3 linked regions of the Hydrogenophaga sp. SL48 genome follow. The protein of the gene in region 3 interacts with the protein of the main gene of each other region in a pairwise test. Links are inferred from orthologs where the notes say so. Each region holds a gene or a part of one and is shown on either strand. Other genes may lie near its edges.

The links.
Region 1: the proteins of recO (region 3) and ssb interact in binary tests that used the Escherichia coli proteins (3 or more experiments, as listed by UniProt). The link is inferred for Hydrogenophaga sp. SL48 from one-to-one orthologs.
Region 2: the proteins of recO (region 3) and recR interact in binary tests that used the Escherichia coli proteins (3 or more experiments, as listed by UniProt). The link is inferred for Hydrogenophaga sp. SL48 from one-to-one orthologs.

The regions. Positions count from the first base shown.
Region 1 is NZ_CP063400.1:4,995,316-4,999,459, forward strand. The notes cover bases 1,006-3,815. They hold ssb (single-stranded DNA-binding protein), read left to right. Parts: upstream 1,006-2,063; coding sequence 2,064-2,567; downstream 2,568-3,815. Other genes in these bases: IM738_RS23775 (chloride channel protein), read right to left, coding at 1,006-1,919; IM738_RS23785 (DUF3422 family protein), read left to right, coding at 2,704-3,815. Also shown: IM738_RS23770 (MFS transporter), read left to right, coding at 1-539; more of IM738_RS23775, read right to left, coding at 525-1,005; more of IM738_RS23785, read left to right, coding at 3,816-4,023. UniProt on the Escherichia coli protein: Plays an important role in DNA replication, recombination and repair. Binds to ssDNA and to an array of partner proteins to recruit them to their sites of action during DNA metabolism. Acts as a sliding platform that migrates on DNA via reptation.
Region 2 is NZ_CP063400.1:1,470,136-1,474,433, forward strand. What follows is about bases 594-3,557. They hold recR (recombination mediator RecR), read left to right. Parts: upstream 594-1,754; coding sequence 1,755-2,360; downstream 2,361-3,557. Other genes in these bases: dnaX (DNA polymerase III subunit gamma/tau), read left to right, coding at 594-1,356; IM738_RS07015 (YbaB/EbfC family nucleoid-associated protein), read left to right, coding at 1,403-1,735; IM738_RS07025 (MAPEG family protein), read left to right, coding at 2,387-2,791; IM738_RS07030 (ABC transporter substrate-binding protein), read left to right, coding at 3,009-3,557. Also shown: more of dnaX, read left to right, coding at 1-593; more of IM738_RS07030, read left to right, coding at 3,558-4,001; IM738_RS07035 (transglycosylase SLT domain-containing protein), read right to left, coding at 4,033-4,298. UniProt on the Escherichia coli protein: May play a role in DNA repair. It seems to be involved in an RecBC-independent recombinational process of DNA repair. It may act with RecF and RecO.
Region 3 is NZ_CP063400.1:521,774-525,892, forward strand. What follows is about bases 1,335-4,119. They hold recO (DNA repair protein RecO), read left to right. Parts: upstream 1,335-2,219; coding sequence 2,220-3,020; downstream 3,021-4,119. Other genes in these bases: era (GTPase Era), read left to right, coding at 1,335-2,201; IM738_RS02495 (pyridoxine 5'-phosphate synthase), read left to right, coding at 3,017-3,799; acpS (holo-ACP synthase), read left to right, coding at 3,809-4,119. In the rest of the region: IM738_RS02475 (DUF4845 domain-containing protein), read left to right, coding at 19-366; rnc (ribonuclease III), read left to right, coding at 410-1,120; more of era, read left to right, coding at 1,155-1,334. UniProt on the Escherichia coli protein: Involved in DNA repair and RecF pathway recombination.

The sequences.
Region 1 (4,144 bases), 4.5 Mb from region 3 along the record:
TGCACGCGGTGCAGCTCGCCATGTGGATGGCGCTGCCCGCGATGCTGGTGCAGGCCGGGCTGGCCAAAGCCGACCACTGGCAGGTGTACCTGCCGGCGGTGCTGGCCTCGCTGCTGGTCATGGGCGGCGTGCTGTTCCCCATGGAGCGCAAGGGTCGGCTGCGCGTGGCCTTCCTGGTCTCCATCGGGCTGATCCTCGCGGTGCAGGTGGGCTTGTGGGCGGTGGCGGACGCGCAGCCGGGGCTGTGGACACTGGGTGGCCTGCTGTTTGTGTTCTTCATCGGCTTCAACATGATGGAAGCCAGCCAGCCCAGCCTGGTGTCCAAACTGGCGCCAGCGCACGCGCGCGGCGCGGCGCTGGGCGTTTACAACACGCTGCAGTCGGTGGGCTTTTTTGTCGGCGGCGCGGTGGGCGGCTGGCTGGCCCGCGCGCACGGTCCGAGCGGCCTGTTTGCCGCCTGCGCGGTGGCCTCGCTGGTCTGGCTGGTGGTGGCCTGGCCGATGCGGGCGCCAGCGCCTGCCGCGTCAGCGCGGCGCTGATCCGGCGGCCGGCGGGCTCTCCAGCGGCACATGCCCGCTGTGGGTGCCGTCCATGGGTGCCCCGCGCAGCGAACGCATCATCAGAATGGACATGGTGCTGTAGAGCGGCCGGCTGATCATGCGCGAGACCAGGCTGGAGAGCAGCGCACAGGTGATCAGGCTGAGCACCATGCTGTGGCCGTCGGTCATCTCCATCACGATGATCATGGCCGTGATCGGGGTCTGCGTCACCGCCGCCAGAAAGCCGCACATGCCCAGCGCGATGAGGGCTGGCGCGTGCGGCGAGTCGAACAGCCAGGCCACGTCGGCGCCCAGCCCCGCACCGATCGACAGGCTGGGGCCGAACATGCCGGCGGGCACCCCGGCCCAGGACGACAGCCACGACGCGATGAATTTCAGTCCGGTGAACACCAGCGGGCGGTGGTGTTCGCCACCGTCGGGCGCCAGCAGCGCGTGGGTGTTGTGGTGGCCCACGCCCACGGCATCGCCCTGGGTGATCACCGCGATCACCGCCACGACCAACCCGCACCCGGCCGCGAAGATCACCGGTCGTTTGCGCCGGTAGGCACAGAAGCGGTCGGGCAGGCCGGTGAACGAGGCCAGCAGCAGGCGCGACATCAACCCGCCGAGCAGGCCGCTGGCCACCGACACCACCAGCGCCGGCCCGATCAACACCCACCAGGACAGGTTCTCGGCCCGCACACGACCGAAGTACGAGAGGTTGCCGAAGGCCGAGACCGACACCAGGCCGCCCACCACGATGGCGGCCAGCATCAGGCCGCTGCTGCGATCCTGCAGGCGGCGCGACAGCTCCTCGATGGCGAACACGATGCCGCCCAGCGGCGTGTTGAAGGCGGCGGCGATGCCGACAGCGCCGCCCGCCACCAGCAGTTCGCGAGTGCTGATGTCGGTCTTGGGGGACAGCCAGCGTTTGGCGTGCAGCATCACGCCGGCGGCGATCTGCACGGAAGGGCCCTGCCGGCCGATCGACAGACCCGCCAGCAAGCCGCCCGAAACCGCCACGATCTTGACCATGGACAGCTTCAGCGAGACAAACCGGGAACGGCTGGCGATGGGGGTCTCTGGCGCCAGCGCCGTGAGCACCTGCGGCACGCCCGAGCCGGCCGTGCCCGGCGCCCAGCGCCGCACCGACCAGACGATCAGCGCGGTGAGCGCCGGTGTCCATAGCAGTGGCGCCCACCAGGCCGAACTGCGCAGGCCCTGGTAGAGGTCAAAGGCCGCGTCAGCCAGCAGCGTGAACACGACGATGGACAGGCCCGCGAGCACCGCGTAGACGATCACGATGGTCCGGTCCAGCCACTGCCGCCCGTCGCCGATCTCGTTGCGCACGTTCTGCAGGAAGTCCGGTTCGCCTTTCATCGGAGTGCAGTGTAGGGGCTGGTGAGTCCCAAAGACCATCGGCCGGCGGATGATTGGGCCGGAACGCCACTTGCGGCACAATGGTTGACCTTTTTGCGGCCCGGGTTCCCGGCGCCGCCCGCTTACTCCCCCCAGGGCACACACATGGCATCCGTCAATAAAGTCATCCTCGTCGGCAACTGCGGCCGCGACCCCGAAATCCGTTACCTGCCCTCGGGCCAGGCCGTGGCCAACGTGAGCGTGGCCACCTCCAGCCGCCGCAAGGACAAGAACAGCGGCGAGACCATCGAAGACACCCAGTGGCACCGCGTCACTTTCTACGACCGCCTGGCCGAGATCGCCGGTGAGTACGTGAAGAAGGGCCGCCCGATCTATGTCGAAGGCCGCCTGAAGTACGGCACCTACGTGGACAAGGCCACCGGCGTGGAAAAGAACACCGTGGACATCATCGCCACCGAGCTGCAGCTGCTGGGCGGCCGCGAAGGCATGGGCGGTGGTGAAGAGGGCGGCGCAGGCGGCGGTGGGTACAGCCGTCCGGCTGCGGCCCCGCGTCAGGCCCCTGCCGCACGCCCGGCCCCCGCGCCCGCCCCGGCGGCGGCCCGCCCGGCCAGCGGCTTCGACGACATGGACGACGACATTCCGTTCTGAGGAACCGGTCCCTGACGCCACGTCTTCCATCCCGGACGTGGCCTTCACAACCCGCCGGGCGCCCAGCCCGGCGGGTTTTCTTTTTTTGAGCCACGGCCCGCAGCGGCGCGCCACCAGGTTTCGGCACAATCGCCGCATGGAACCCAACCCCTACCCGTTGCCCGCCGGTGACCCGCAGCGTGAGCTGCTGCACAACGAGGTGCATGCCCGCCCGCCCGCGCGGGTGCACCTGCCCGCCCTGGTGGTGTTTGTGGCGGTGTTCAACGAAGGGGTCACGCGCGAGCAGGAGTGTGCGCACCTGAGCCGACTGCCCGGACAGCAGGCACTCACACCCGAACAGCTGCAAGGCAACTTCCTGCGCCTGCGCCTGCCCGGCTACACGCTCAAGTGGGAGCGCCACACCGAGTTCACCCGGTATTCGCTGGTGCAGCCGCTGCCCGATGCCGCGCAGCTGGGCTCGCGCGATCCCGAGCTGCTCTCGCACATCGTGCTGCCGCCCGACTGGATCGCCGGCATTCCGGGGCGAACCTTCGCCGCCATCAAACTGGTCATGCTGCACGGCGACCTGCAACACCCGCAGGAGACCCTGGCGCTGGCGCGCACCTGGCTGGGCGAGCACACGGTGGTGGCCTCGCTCATGGGGAACAACGCCCATTCGATGGTGGTCACCGACTTCATGCTGCGCGAGTCGGGCTACGAGCGCATGCTGGTGGTGGCGCCGACCGACACCACCGAAACCCGGGCCGGCCGCATCTCGCAGCGCCTGCTGGAGATCGAGACCTACCGCCTCATGGCCTTGCGCGGGCTGCCGGTGGCCAAGCAGCTGGGCGCACTGCTGACTCGCTCCGAACAGCAGCTCGCCGACATCACCGCCCAGATGGAGAACAAGAGCGCCACCGACCAGGCCCTGCTCGACGCGCTGGTGTCGCTGGCCGCGGGCGTGGAGCGGGCCACCGCCCAACACGCCTATCGTTTCTCCGCCACGCAGGCCTACGACACGCTGGTGGGCCAGCGCATTGCGGAGATCCGGGAACAACCGATCCCGGGCACACAGACCATCGGCGAATTCATGCAGCGCCGGCTCTCGCCGGCCATCGCCACCGTCACCGCCACCGCGCAACGCCTGGCTTCATTGTCCGAGCGCATCACGCGCACCAGCGCCCTGCTGCGCACGCGGGTGGACATCGCCACCGAGGAGCAGAACCAGCAGCTGCTGGCCAAGCTCACCAAGGGGCAGGAGCTGCAGCTCAGGCTGCAAAGCACGGTGGAAGGCCTGTCGATCGCGGCGATCTCGTACTACGTGATCAGCCTGATCCTCTACCTGGGCAAGGCGGGCAAAGAAGCGGGCCTGCCCATCAAGCCCGAGTTGCTGGCCGGCGTCATGATCCCGCTGGTGCTGTGGGCGGTGTGGCGCACCACCAGGAAGATCCACGAGAAGCTGCACGCGGGGCATTGACCCCCCCCCCCGCGCCGCCTGACGGCGTCACCCCCCAGGGGGCGGCACTGGCGGCCCGGCGAAGCCGGTTCCGCGGTGCCCTGAGTGAAGGCACCTCGCGCCGGAGGGGAAGTTCAGCCCA
Region 2 (4,298 bases), 950 kb from region 3 along the record:
ATGCGCGACGCGCTCTCGCTGACCGACCAGGCCATTGCCTTCGGCGGCGGTCAGTTGCAGGAAGCAACCGTGCGCCAGATGCTCGGCGCCGTGGACCGCTCGTATGTGCTGCGTCTGATCGATGCACTGGCGCGGGCCGACGGCGCCACGGTGGTGGACACGGTCGACAGCCTGCGCACCAACGGCCTCAACGCCGCGTCGACACTGGAAGAAATGACCGGCCTGCTGCAGCGCATGGCCGTGCTGCAGGCGGTGCCCGAACGGCTGGCCTTGCAGGAATCGGACGACCCCGACACCCCCGAGATCGTGCGCCTGGCCCATGCGCTGCCGGCCGACGAAACCCAGTTGCTGTACAGCCTGTGCCTGCACGGCCGTGGCGAACTGGGCCTGGCGCCCGACGAGTACGCCGCGCTCACCATGGTGTTGCTGCGCCTGCTGGCGTTCAAGCCTTCCGGCACGACCCCTGTGGCCGCGGCGGAAAAAAAAACACTGAAAACGGCGGTTGAGGCGCCTGCTGCGGTTCCGCCGGCCGCGCCTGCGCCGGTGGCATCTCCACGCACGCCTGCGGAGGTTCGGCCTGCCCAGGCCATGGCGAGCCCGGTGGCCGCGCCTGTTGCGCCACCCGCGACGCCGTCACCACCGGCTCCCCTCAACGTTCGAACCGTGACCGAGGCGTCCGCCCAGCCAGTGGCCACCCGTCACGAGGTTCTAGATGACGACGATGGCCCGCCCTGGGTGGAAGACCCGGAAGAGCCACCAACGGACGAGGGTGTGCAGACCAGCCGCCGTGTCGTGGCGATTCCGGTGCGCGAGGCGGGCCTCTCTCCACGGCTGGACCAGCTGCGCGAGCCCGGTGAAACGGTGCGCTTGCCTGAGCTGGTGACCAGTGCCGAAGGCGATGTCTGGTTTGACGCGGTGATGCAGCTCGTGCGCGCCGAGACGATCACCGCGCTGGTGCGCGAGCTGGGGCTGCAGTCGCAGCTGGTGGCGCGCGACGCCGACCAGTGGGTGCTTCGCGTGGAGCGCGAGTCGCTCAACCAGGGCAACACCCGGGAACGCCTGGGCACGGCGTTGAAGACGCTGGGCCACGATATCCGCCTGGTGGTGGAGATCGGCCCGGTGAACGACTCTGCCGCGCTGCGCCTGGCGGCCGAAGCCGCGCGCCGTCAGCGCGAGGCCGAACAAATCATCCGGGACGACCCCTTCGTGCAGGCGATGATGCGCGACTTTGGCGGCAGAATCGTGCCCGGCACGCTCAAGGCCACGGACATGCGCCCCCACACTCCGCCGCTGCGCGGGTCGCTGCCCCCCGAGGGGGTTGAGCCGCCTCGGGGCGGCCCGGCGGCGGCTCGCTGAGCCTTCTGAATTCATTCTTTTTTCCAATCAGAACACAAGGATCACCATGTTCAACAAAGGACAACTCGCCGGTCTCATGAAGCAGGCCCAGGCCATGCAGGACAACCTGAAAAAAGCCCAGGACGAGCTGGCTTTCATCGAGGTCACCGGTGAATCCGGCGCTGGCCTGGTGAAGGTGCTGATGACCTGCAAACACGACGTCAAGCGCGTCACCATCGACCCCAGCCTGCTGGCCGACGACAAGGACATGCTGGAAGACCTGGTCGCCGCGGCCTTCAATGCGGCCGTGCGCAAGGCCGAAGAAACGTCGAACGAGAAGATGGGCAAGCTCACGGCGGGCATGCCTGGTCTGCCGGGCGGCATGAAGTTTCCCTTCTGATGGCCCGCCGCCCATACGCGTGACCGCCACCCACTCCCTGGAACTGCTGGTGCAGGCGCTGCGGCGTCTGCCGGGGGTGGGCGTGAAATCGGCGCAGCGCATGGCATTTCACCTGCTGCAGCACGACCGGGAGGGTGCGCTGCACCTGGCGCAGGCGCTGCAACATGCCTGCGCCGAGGTGAAACACTGTGCGCTCTGCCACACCTTCACCGAAAAAGACATCTGCCCCACCTGCCTGGACGCGCGGCGCGACCGCAGCCAGCTGTGTGTGCTGGAAACACCCGCAGATCAGGACGCCATGGAGCGCACCGGTGCCTACAAGGGCCTGTACTTCGTGCTCATGGGCAAGCTCAGTCCGCTCGACGGTGTGGGGCCGCGCGACATTGGCCTGCAGAAGCTGTTTGACCGCATCGACGCGCAGGTGGATGGGCAGAGCGAGGTGCGCGAAGTGATCCTGGCGACCAACTTCACCGCCGAGGGCGAAACCACGGCGCATGTGATTGCGCAGTCGCTCAAGGCGCGGGGTGTGAGCGTGACCCGGCTCGCGCGGGGGGTGCCGGTGGGCAGCGAACTGGAATACGTTGATCTGGGCACCATTGCCCATGCTTTGGTGGACCGCCGCTGAGCGGCCACGACCCTGGAGAGCGACTCATGACATTCGCCGGATTGACCCTGGCCTACTGGACGGTGCTGGTGGCCGCGCTGCTGCCCATCGCGTGTGCGGGCCTGGCGAAGTGGGGCATGTTTTCGAAGCCGCGCCGCGAGGGCGGTTACGACAACCACAACCCGCGCGCCTGGTTGGCGCAGCAAGGTGACTGGCGTGCGCGCGCCAACGCGGCACAGGCCAACAGCTTTGAATCCCTGCCCTTTTACATCGGGGCTGTGATCATTGCGCACCAGCTCGGCGCGTTCCAGACCCGGCTGGATCTGATGGCGTTTCTCTACGTCGTGCTGCGCCTGATGTACATCCTGTTCTATCTGGCCGACATGGCCACGCTGCGCAGCCTGGTCTGGACGGTCGCACTGGCGGTGAACATCGCGATCCTGTTCATCTGATCGCATCGCGCGTGCCCACGCCACGCTGACATTTGCTTGCAAACTTGTTCTCGGTGAAAACCCGCTCGGGAGTCGCCCCGATGCGCTTGTGCCTGTCCTCCCCTAGTCTCGGTGCTTCAATGAAGTCAGGGACAAGAGAGGATGTGGCATGTGGAGTCGCCGTGATTGCGCGCGCTGGTTGGCATCGGCTGCACTGGGTGCAGGGGTGCCTGCGGCGATGGGTCAAGTCAGACCCATTGCGCCGCCTGCGCTGCCGCGCGCGCCCATCGGGCGTGTGCAGCTGGCGGTCGAAAAGAAGTCGGCGTTTTGCTACCTGCCCTTGACCATCGCAGAGCGCCTCGGTTATTTCGCTGCGGAGGGTCTGGACGTTCAGGTGCGTGAGCTGAGCGAGCCGGGTCACGCGCTCCAGGCGCTGCTGTCGGGGTCGGTCCAGGCCCTGTCTGGTCCTTACAGCCTCGCCATCAGGCTGCAGGCGCGTGGGCAGGCCTTTCCGTCCATCGTGCTGCAAGGGCGCGCCCCGCAACTGGTGATGGGGGTCTCGCGCAAAACCATGGGTGCCTTCCGCGATGTCCGCGATCTGCGCGGCCGCAAGGTGGCGGTGACGGCCATGGGTTCGGCCAGCCAGCGCCTGACCCAGGTGCTGCTGTCCAACGCCAGGCTGGGCAGCGATGCCGTGCAGTATGTGCCGATGAACAGCCCTTCAACGGCGGTGGCGGCTTTTCGAACCGGCCAGATCGATGCCATCTGCTACACCGACCCGGTGATCACGCAACTGGAGCAGGACGGCGGGCTGCGGGTGGTGGCGGACACGCGCACAGTGCGCGGCAACGCCGAGGTGTTTGGCGGGCCGATGCCGGCGGGTTGTCTGAGTGTGTCGGCCGAGTACCTGGCCGAACATCCCACCGAGTGCCAGGCGATGGTGAATGCGATGGTGCACGCACTGAAATGGCTTCAGACGGCAGGGCCGTCGGACATCAACAAAACCGTGCCCGAGTCGTATTTTTCGGGTGACCGGGCACTGTATCTGGCGGCGTTCAGCCGGGCGCGCGAGGCCTGGGCACCCGACGGCCTCATGCCTGAAACCGGACCACAGAACGTGGCCCGTGTGCTGGAGCGGTTCGACGAAGGCGCTGCGTCCAAGAAAGTGGACCTGGCGCTGACCTACACCAACGCCCTGGCGCAGAAGGCCAAAACCCGGTTCCGGGCCTGAGCACACCCGGCCGCCCGGACGGGGCCGTTCGTCAGTTCTTGCGCGCCTTGCGGCCGTTCTTGCCTTCGGCCGCGACCCTGACCTCGGAGCGCTTGCCTTTCGCCTGGCTTTGCCGCGCGGGCTTTTCTCGTTTGGCTTGCTTGCCGGGCTTGCCCGCGCGTTTTTCCGCCCGTACCGTGGCCTTGCCGTCACGCCCCTTTTTGCGTACGGAGACAGCAGCGCTCTTGCGCGACGGGGCCGAACCGCTGGCCAGCTTGGCCGAGCGCGGCAGCATCAAGGTGACGCGCTGACCCGCCT
Region 3 (4,119 bases):
CTTCTGGAGGATGACGGCATGAAATTGAAGCAACAGCAACGCGGCATGACGTTTTTGGGCTTGCTGATCGTGGGCATCTTGCTCGCCTTTGCGGGGGTGACCTTGGCACGCATGGTGCCCACTTACATCGAGTTTCTGGCGGTGCAGAAGGCGGTCCAGAAAGCGTCCGCCGGTACCACGGTGGCCGAAGTCCGAGGATTGTTCGACAAGGCCGCGCAGATCGACGACATCACGAGCATCTCTGGCAAGGACCTGGAAGTGGGCAAGCAGGGCGACCGCGTGGTGGTCTCCTTCAATTACACCCGTGAGATGCCCCTGATGGGACCGGCTTACCTGGTGATGAAATACGCGGGTTCATCGGAGTGAGGCATTCGACGTTGATGGCATTGCGCATGCGGTGCTGCGGCCTTTGAGCCCGGAGTTGTTGGCGCTGCAGAAGCGCCTGGGGCACGAGTTTGCCAATCCGCGATTGCTGGAGCGTGCGCTGACGCACCGCAGTTTTTCGTCCGACCACTATGAGCGCCTGGAGTTTCTGGGTGATTCGGTGCTGAATCTGGCCGTCTCGGGCCTCTTGTTCGAAAAACTCAGCCAGCTGCCCGAGGGCGATCTGTCGCGTGTGCGCGCCAACCTGGTCAAACAGGACACCCTGTTCCAGATCGCGTCTGTCCTGGGTCTGGCGGGCTGTCTGCGCCTGGGCGACGGCGAGAAGCGCTCGGGGGGGCACAAGCGACCGTCGATCCTGGCCGATGCGCTGGAAGCGGTGATCGGCGCCGTGTACCTGGACGCCGGTTTCGACACCGCCAACGCCCTGGTGCGACGTCTGTACAGTGGTCTCGAACTCAATGCCCAGATGAGCGCCATGGGCAAAGACCCCAAGACCGAATTGCAGGAGTGGCTGCAGGCGCGCAAAATGAAGCTGCCGGTCTACCGCGTGGTGGCCACGCTCGGTGAAGCGCACAAGCAGACCTTTGATGTGGAATGCACCGTGACCGAGACGGGCCACAGCGAACGCGGTATCGGTGCCTCGCGCCGGGCGGGCGAGCAAGCTGCCGCCGCCGCCATGTTGCAGCACCTCACCGCTGGTGCCGCCCATGGCCGTGCCACCCCTTCTGCAGCCTGAACCGCTGTCTTCTTCGCCCCGATGTCCCGAACCCATGCCCCGCTCTAAAAAAAATCCGCCCACCGAGACCCTTCCTGCCGCCAATACAGAGCTGGATGCGATGTTGGCGCGAGCCTTGGGCAAAGGCGATGCGCCTCCTGAAACCGGTACCGACGCGGATGACGCTGTTGAAGATGCCGCGCCTGAGCCCGTGGACCTGGCGCAGCAACGTTGCGGTTTTGTCGCCATCGTTGGCAAACCCAACGTGGGCAAGTCGACCCTGCTGAATGCCCTGGTCGGCCAGAAGATCAGCATCACCTCGCGCAAGGCGCAGACCACGCGCCACCGCATCACCGGCTACCGCACCCAGGGTGCCAGTCAGTTCGTGTTTGTGGACACGCCCGGTTTCCAGACCCGCCATGGCAACGCACTCAACCGCTCGCTCAACAAGACCGTGCTGGGTGCGGTGAACGACGTCGATCTGATCCTTTTTGTGGTCGAGGCTGGGCAGTTCAATCAGGCCGATGCCAAGGTGCTGGACCTGTTGCCGGCGAACGTGCCCGCTGTGCTGCTGGCCAACAAGTTCGATCTGGTGCACCGCCGTGGTGACCTGGCGCCGTGGCTGGCTTCCATGCAGGCCAAACACGCGTTCGCCGAGTTCGTGCCGATGTCGGCCAAGAACACACGCGATGTTCAACGCCTGTTTGGCATCTGCGAAAAATACCTGCCGTTGCAGCCCTGGATGCACGATCCGGAAGAGCTCACCGACCGCAGCGAGCGTTTCATGGCCAGCGAGATGGTGCGCGAAAAACTCTTCCGCCTGACGGGTGACGAGTTGCCTTACACCTCGACTGTGATCATCGACAAGTTCGAGCAGGAGGGCCAGCTCAAGCGCATCGCAGCCACCATCGTGGTAGAGCGCGATGGTCACAAAGGCATGGTGATCGGTGACAAGGGCGAGAAGCTCAAGCGCATCGGCACCGAAGCGCGGCAGGAGCTGGAGAAGCTCTGGGATTGCAAGGTGTTCCTGGAGCTGTGGGTGAAGGTGCGCTCGGGCTGGGCCGACGACGATGCGCGCGTGCGCTCGTTTGGCTACGAGTGACACGCCCCTGAGCGAACCATGGCCACGCGCCGGTTTTCTGAAGAGCCCGCATTCGTCCTGCACCGCTACGACTGGAGCGAGTCCAGCCTGATCCTGGAGGTGTTTGCCCGCCACCACGGCCGCATTGCGCTGGTGGCCAAAGGGGTGAAGAGGCCCACCTCCCAGTTCCGCCCGGTTTTGCTGCCGTTGCAGCCGCTGCACCTGAGCTGGGGTGGCGACGCCGAGGTGCGCACGCTCAAGGCGGCGCAGTGGCAAGGGGGTCATGTCATGCCCACCGGCGAGGCGCTGCTGTCGGGCAGCTACTTGAACGAACTGCTGATGCGCCTGCTGGCCCGCGACGATCCGCACGCCAGCCTGTACGACCACTACGCGCTGGCGGTGCAACTGCTGGCCGAGCGGGCCGATGCCCAGCAGCTGATCCTGCGGTCATTTGAGTTGCTGCTGTTGCGCGACATCGGCTTGCTGCCCGACCTGGCAACCGAAGGCAACACGCTGGCCGTCTTGCAGGATGAGCTGCCCTATGTGCTGGGTCCCGAAAGTGGTCTGCGTGCGGCCCATGCCGATGACGGGCATGTGCTGTCGGGCGAGCAGTGGCGGTCGCTGCAGACGGCCATGAACGAGGCCGACCCCTTCATCGCCACGCTGCGCGCCTGCGCGGGCTGCCAGCAGGCCCTGCAGCCTCAGCTGCGCCACCTGCTGCACTACCATTGCGGCGTTCGGGTGTTCAAGACACGCCAGTTGATGCTGGACATGCAGGCCATGAGCCGCCCGCGCGTGGCGCCCGAACCCAGCCCAACCCACCTCCAGGCTTTGTCATGACCATGGCCCCTTCCCGATCCCACCGCACCGCGTTGTCCGTCAACCTCAACAAGGTGGCGCTGGTGCGCAACACGCGGCACCTGGGCATTCCTTCCGTCACGCGCGCGGCCACGCTGTGCCTGCAGGCCGGGGCGCGCGGCATCACCGTGCACCCGCGGCCCGATGAGCGCCACATCCGGCACCACGACGTGCTTGACCTGGCCGAGCTGCTGCAAGCCTGGCCCGACCGCGAATACAACATCGAGGGCAACCCGTTCCACAACCTGATGGACGTGGCCCGAGCGGTCCAGGCGCGTGGTCTGCCGCTGCACCAGCTGACCCTGGTGCCCGACAGCGAAGGCCAGTTCACCAGCGACCACGGATGGAGCTTTCCGCAGGACGCCGATCGCCTGCGCCCGCTGATCGCCGAAGCCCATGCGCTGGGCGTGCGCGTGAGCCTGTTCATGGACGCCGAGCCCGACCAGATGGCCGGCGCCAAGGCCGTGGGCGCCGACCGCGTGGAGCTCTACACCGAGCCCTATGCCGCCGCCTGGCACACACCCCAGCGGGGTGCGCAGCTGGAACGTTTTCGCGCCGCCGCGCAGGCCGCGCTGGACGCGGGCCTGGGCGTGAACGCCGGACACGACCTGAACCGCGACAACCTCACCGCGTTCCTGCGCACCGTGCCCGGTGTGAGCGAGGTGTCGATTGGCCACGCGCTGATCGCCGATGCGCTGGAGCTGGGTTACAGCGCCACCATCGCTGACTACAACCGCTGCATCGCCGACGCGTTCGCCTAGAACCGCCACATGATCTACGGCATCGGCACCGACATCTGCGACATCCGCCGTGTGGAGGCCACCTGGCAGCGCCAGGGCGAACGCTTCGTGCGCAAAGTGCTGACCGATGCCGAATTCGCGGTCTGGCAATCCCGCAGCGCCCGCTGGCCACAGCGCGGTTTGCGCTACCTGGCCACCCGTTTTTCGGCCAAGGAAGCGTTCTCCAAGGCCATCGGGATGGGCATGCGCATGCCCATGACCTGGCGAAGCTGCGAGATCACCAACCTGCCCAGCGGCCAGCCCGTCATCGTGCTGCACGGTGAACTCAAGGACTGGTTCGA